2 regions of the Streptomyces castrisilvae genome follow, and region 2 is predicted to be linked to the other one. Evidence: riboswitches for the same ligand, from Rfam matches in the RefSeq annotation. Region 2 holds a riboswitch; the other holds the start of a gene.

Region 1 (3,075 bases), 5.8 Mb from region 2:
TGAGGGGCACGGCGTTCGCCGGACGGTCGCCGCCGCGGTTGAAGCGACGGCGCCGCCGGCGCCCCGAGGAAACGTACTTACGCCACTGTCCGGGTCAGCCGCCGACCGTGAGCTGGATGTTGCCGATGCGCCCCATCCCGTCGAAGGAGACAACGGCCGCACCGGTCGGCAGGTCGGCGATCAGCCGGTCGCCCTCCACACGCTGCGGCACCCCGTAGTGCTCGAAGTACCCCGTGACGGCCTGTCGTGGCGAACGCCCGATGAGCGAGACCCCGGTCATGAGCACGCGCGGCAGGGCGACGGGATCGAGATCGGCGCTCGGGACCTTCGGGTCGTCGGGCAGGAAGTACACCTGTGTACCGGGCCCTGCGGGCTGCCCTATGTACCCGGGGGCGTCGGCCACCCCCATCCCCGCGAAGGCCAGCATCTCGGCGGCCCGCCGGGGATCGTCGAAACCGGACAGATCGATTTCCTCAGCGGTGAACTCGGGAATCCCGTGCGCCTGCCCGTACCGTGCCACGGCAGCGGACAACGCCACGACCTCACTCCCGCCGAGCCCGGGATTTGCCCAGCCCCACAGCCAGGAACCCCCCTCCATGTCGTATGTCCCCAGGACACCGACCCGTAGCCGCACCTCCCCCTGCTGGTAGGAACACGTCGCCAGGTCCGCGTTCCACGGCGCCTCGGGCAGGAACTCCATGAGCGTCTCGAGCTGAGCGGCGCCCCAGACGGAGTGCCGTTCCGCCTCAAGCAGGAACTGGTCGCTGAATCCGTTTGCCATGATCACGAGCGTAGAGGGCAAGCCCCGCTCAGGGAGAGCCAGCCCGGGGCCCAACTCCTGAGCGGCCGCGCCGGCGTCGGAACATTCCGCCCAGATGCCCTACCGGCATGGTCGCCTGACCGCGCACCGGCCCGGGGCCGGGCCGGTCGTGACCATCCGCAGCTGCCTGGCCGGCCATGGCTGGGGCCTGTTCGTTCATCCGTCGGGACCCGTCGAGCCGGCGACCCGGCGGGTGTCACGGGGCGGCGTGCCCGCCGCTCCCGTCCGTCTCGGCCCGGCGCGGGGAGCCGCGTCCGTCCGTGATCCGCAGCAGATACGTGTCCATGATCCAGCCGTGCCGCTCGCGCGCCTCCGCGCGGACCTGCCGGATGCGGTCGGAGACCTCGTGGAGCGGCCCCGCGACGAGGAGTTCGTCCGGGGTGCCGAGGTAGGCACCCCAGTAGATCCACACGTCGTTGCCCGCGACCTGGGTGAACGACTCGTGGGCGTCGAGCATGACGACGATGTCTCCGTCGTCGTTCTGGCCGACTTCGGCGAGGCGGCGGGCCGGGGTGATGTGCACCGGGCGGCCCACCTGGTTGAGCGGGATGCGGTGACGGGCGGTCAGGGAGGCGACGCTCGTGATGCCGGGGATCACCTCGACGCCCACCAGGAGCGCGCCGCGGTCCTCGATGTCCCCGAGGATGCCGAGCGTGCTGTCGTACAGGGACGGGTCGCCCCAGACGAGGAAGGCCCCTGTCTCGCCGGCCGTCATCTCCTCGCGCATCGCCCTCTCGAAGATCTCGCCACGCCGCTCGCGCCAGTCCTGGACGGCCGCTGTGTAGTCCGAGCGGCCCATCGCGCCCCGGTCGCGGCTGGGGTCCTCGACCTCCACCACACGGTAGGAACCCTCCGCGTGCTCCTCGATCATCCGGTGGCGCAGGTCGGTCAGGGACGCTTTGTGGGGTCCCTTGCCGACGATGAAGAAGACGTCGGCGCGCCGTATCGCCTTCACGGCCTGAAGGGTCAGGTGGTCGGGATCGCCGGCCCCGATGCCGATGACGAGGATCGCGCGCTGCTGCGTACTCATGCGGACAGTCTTCCAGGGACCTCTCCCCTGCACCTCGGCGCCCGACCCCGGTTTCCTCGTCCACCCGGTCACTACGTACGATCACCAGGTCAAAGCCGCGGCAGGAGCCAGGAAGCCGGTGCGAATCCGGCACGGTCCCGCCACTGTGACCGCGCACGTCCCTCGGGGCGTCCGCGGAAGTCAGGTCACTGACCTGCCGCGGGCCCGATCCGAGGAGCGCGGACTCCGCAGGAGGCTTCCCATGCACGACGGTCACAGCCGTCCCCATTTCTCGTTCTTCCCCTCGCACGCGGCGTCCGCGGCCTCACGCGGGCGCGGTCCGGCGCGCCTCGCCGCGGCCGTCACCGCGCTGTCGGCGATCCTGCTGACGGCCGGCTGCGGCTCCTCCGGCACCGCCGCCGGCTCCCCGGAGGCAAGTGCCTCGACGGCGAAGGGCTTCCCCGTCACCATCGACAACTGCGGTGTCAGGACGACGTACACGAAGCCGCCGTCCCGCGCGGTGACCATCCACCAGCATCCGGCCGAGCTGATGCTCGCGCTCGGGCTCAAGGACCGGATGGCCGGTACGTCGTACCCCGACTCGGCGGTCCTGCCCGCGCTGCGCGAGGACTTCGCGTCGATCCCGCAGCTGTCGAAGCAGGCGCCGTCGTTCGAGAAGGTCCTCGATACCGATCCCGATTTCGTCTACGGCGGGTACGCCAGCGCGTTCGCGGAGAAGGAGGGCCGCTCGCGCAAGGCGTTCGAGGACGCGGGCATCGACACCTACCTCAACCGGGAGAACTGCGCCGGGAAGAAGGGGGTGACCATGCAGGACACGTACACCGAGATACGCACGATCGGCAAGATCTTCGGCGTCTCCGACCGCGCGTCCGCACTCGTCTCCGAACTGCGCACCCGCGTCGACAAGGCGAGCGAGACCGTGAAGGACGCGCGCGACGTCTCCGTGTTCGTCTACGACAGCGGCGACAAGTCCGCCTTCACGGCCGGCGGCAAGGGCCTGGGCAACGAACTGATCAGGCTGGCCGGCGGCAAGAACGTCTTCTCCGACCTGGACGACGTGTTCGGCGACGTCTCCTGGGAACAGGTCGTCGACCGCAGGCCGGACGTGATCGCCATCTACGACTACGCGGGGACCGGCGTCGCCCAGAAGAAGAAGTTCCTGCTCTCCCAGCCCGCACTCGCCGACGTGCCCGCGATCAAGAACAAGCGTTTCGTGGTGCTGCCA
Region 2 (3,075 bases):
CCGAGGATCTGGTAGCCGCCGCAGATGCCGAGCACCGGGCGGCCTTCGGCGGCGCGCCGCCGCAGCGCGTCGGCGAGGCCCCGCTCGCACAGCCAGGCGAGCGCCTTCACGGTGCCCCGGGTGCCGGGCACGATGACGAGGTCGGCGTCGGCAAGCTCCTCGGCCCGGTCCACGAACCGCACGACGACGCCCGGTTCGGCGGCCAGCGCGTCCACATCGGTGAAGTTGGACATCAGCGGCACCGCGCACACGGCGACGCGCAGGATGTCCTCGCCGTGCGGCGGGGCGACGGCCGACTCGCGCACGGTGCCGCGCAGCGACACACGGAGGCCGTCCTCCTCGTCGATGCCGAGGCCGTGCGCGAAGGGCAGCACCCCGTAGGTGGGGCGGCCCGTCAGATCGCGCAGCATGTCGAGGCCCGGTTCGAGCAGCGAGACGTCGCCGCGGAACTTGTTGACCAGATAGCCCGCGATCAGCTCCTGGTCCTCGGGCGCCAGCAGCGCGGTCGTCCCGAAGAACGAGGCGAAGACCCCGCCGCGGTCGATGTCCCCGACGACCACCACCGGGAAGCGCGCCGCCCGTGCGATGCCCATGTTCACGATGTCCGTGCGCCGCAGGTTGATCTCGGCCGGACTGCCCGCCCCCTCGCAGATCACCGCGTCGTACGTGCCCCGGAGCTGCTCCAGGCAGTCGACGACGGTGGACAGGAGCTTCTCCTGCCGGCCGCCGTGGTAGCCGCGGGCGCTCATCTCACCGACGGGCCGTCCCATCAGGACGACCTGGCTGGAGCGGTCGCCGCCGGGCTTGAGGAGGACCGGGTTCATCAGGGCGGTCGGCTCCACCCGGGCGGCCTGGGCCTGCATCGCCTGGGCGCGCCCGATCTCGGCGCCCTCGCGGGTGACGAAGGAGTTCAGCGACATGTTCTGCGCCTTGAACGGGGCGACCTTCACCCCCCGGCGCACCAGCCAGCGGCAGATCCCGGCGGTGACGACGCTCTTGCCCGCGTCCGACGTGGTTCCGGCGACCAGCAGTCCACCGCTCATCCCGTTCTCCGTCCAGAGGTCCGTCCGGGCGCGTGGGGGCCTGGGCCCCGCCCCGCTCCCGAGATCCGTCGCGCGGCCGCCCCCGCGCCCAGCCGGGCCGCCACGCTGACCCCGAGGGCCAGCACGCCCACCCGGCGCGAGAGGCGCACGGCGCGTTCGATGTCGCCGGTCTCCACCGCGCGGCCGGAACCGCCGTTGAGCACCGGCCGGTGTTCGATCCGCCCGCCGTAGGCGAGGGTGCCGCCGAGCCGTACGCCGAGCGCGCCGGCGAACGAGGCCTCCACCGGCCCCGCGTTGGGGCTGGGGTGCTGGGCCGCGTCCGCCCGCCAGGCGCGTACCGCTTCTCGCGGCCGGCCCCCGGCGGCCACGGCGAGCAGGGCCGTCAGCCGGGCGCCCGGCCAGCCCGCGAGGTCGTCCAGCCGGGCCGATGCCCAGCCGTAACGCCGGTAGCGGGGCGACTTGTGGCCGACCATCGCGTCCAGCGTGTTGGCGGCGCGGAAGCCGACGAGCCCGGGGACGCCGCCCAGGGCGCCCCACACCAGGGCGCCGACCACGGCGTCGGAGGTGTTCTCGGCGACGGACTCCACGACGGCGCGGGCGATCTGCGGGGCGTCCAGGGACTGCGGGTCGCGCCCGCACAGATGCGGCAGCCGCTCCCGGGCCAGCTCGACATCGCCCGCCGCGAGGGCCGCGCCGATGGACCGCGCCTCGCGCCCCAGAGACGTACCGCCGACGACGGACCAGGTGGCGGCGGCGGTCAGGGCTACGGACGCGGCGGGGTGGCGGCGCAGGGCGCGGGCGGCCAGCGCGGCGCTCCCGGCGGCGCCTCCGGCGCAGAGCAGGGTGTGCAGTGCGCCCCAGCCCCGGTGGTCGCGCCAGAGCCGGTGTTCGACGCCTGCCGCGGCCCGCCCGAAGGCGGCGACCGGGTGCCCCCTGCGGGGGTCACCGAGCAGCAGATCGCCGATCAGACCGGCCGTGGCGCCGTACGCGTAGATGCGATCGGCACGCACGGTTCAGCCGGCCGTCACGCCTCGGAGGACCTTCGTACGGGCAGCCGCCCGCGGGGGCGGCGGGGGAACGGTCGCACGGCAGCCGGGCATGGCGATATGTCCTCACTCAGGGTCCGCGCCCTGGTTCGACGTGACGGCGGCGAGAGTCTCCTGGCTTCCGGATCGGCGGTTTCCCCGGTCTTCCAGTCCGCCTCGGCGGGCCGTGACGTGCGGTGGTGGGGACCGCTCCCCGGTGACAGTGGCGGGACCGCGCCGGATTCGCACCGGCTTCCTCTGCTGTCGCCGTAATGGCTCCGGCAGTCCACCACGCCCCGCGAACGCCCGTCAACTTGCTGTTGACCTGCGACGGCGCAGTGTGCGCAGACGCACATCGGGCCGGAAGCGCACGAGGTGCGTCCGGCCCGATGCGAGGGGGAGGAGGTGTCAGGCGACGATCAGATAGATGCCGTACGCGACCGCCGCCGCGCACAGCCCGAAGCAGACGTACGCGCCGGCGCGGGCCAGCAGGAGCGAGGTGCCCGCCCGGCCGCCCCGCGTGGCAGGCTCGGGCTGCTTGGAGAGGCCGACGATGCCGAGGGTGAAGAGGCCCACCAGAGCGACGGTGGTGACGAGGGAGACGCCGAAGACGGTTCCCAGGGCTGCCCAGTCGATGTTCATGCGGAGTGTCCTTACCGAGTACCGGAGTACCGGGATGAGTGCCGGGTCGCTCAGACCGTGGCGGGCCGGGGAGGATCGGCGACGGGTGCCGCGGGGGCCGGGATGGTGGCGGTGAGGTCGTGGGCCTGGGCGGCGATGGTGGGCGGCGGGCTGACGGCCGCGATGGCGGTGGTGACGACGCCCGCGGGTTCGGCCGCGATCCCGTCCCCGGAGCCGGGCGCGACATCGCCGTGGCCGACGGGCTTACGGCGGGAGAGCACCCAGATCGTGCCGGAGCCGGCGACCAGCAGGGCCGCGACGACCACGACGCCCCAGGTGCCCTGCTTCGTGAGGAACTCCGCGCCCGCGCCGACCAGTCCCGCGGC

The links. A riboswitch is a leader RNA that binds a small molecule or an ion and turns the genes downstream of it on or off. The one in region 2 is predicted to bind cobalamin.
Region 1: linked by a shared signal. The riboswitch ahead of P8A18_RS31860 (ABC transporter substrate-binding protein) and the one ahead of P8A18_RS06385 (cobalamin biosynthesis protein) in region 2 are both predicted to bind cobalamin.

The regions. Positions count from the first base shown of each region.
Region 1 covers NZ_CP120997.1:7,359,143-7,362,217, reverse strand. Annotated here, with positions in the region: gene P8A18_RS31870 (DUF6882 domain-containing protein) at 95-781, opposite strand; gene cobF (precorrin-6A synthase (deacetylating)) at 1,017-1,850, opposite strand; cobalamin riboswitch at 1,920-2,061, shown strand; gene P8A18_RS31860 (ABC transporter substrate-binding protein) at 2,092-3,075, shown strand, end outside.
Region 2 covers NZ_CP120997.1:1,520,658-1,523,732, reverse strand. Annotated here, with positions in the region: gene P8A18_RS06390 (cobyric acid synthase) at 1-1,043, opposite strand, end outside; gene P8A18_RS06385 (cobalamin biosynthesis protein) at 1,040-2,053, opposite strand; cobalamin riboswitch at 2,198-2,326, opposite strand; gene P8A18_RS06380 (hypothetical protein) at 2,477-2,710, opposite strand; gene P8A18_RS06375 (inorganic phosphate transporter) at 2,761-3,075, opposite strand, start outside.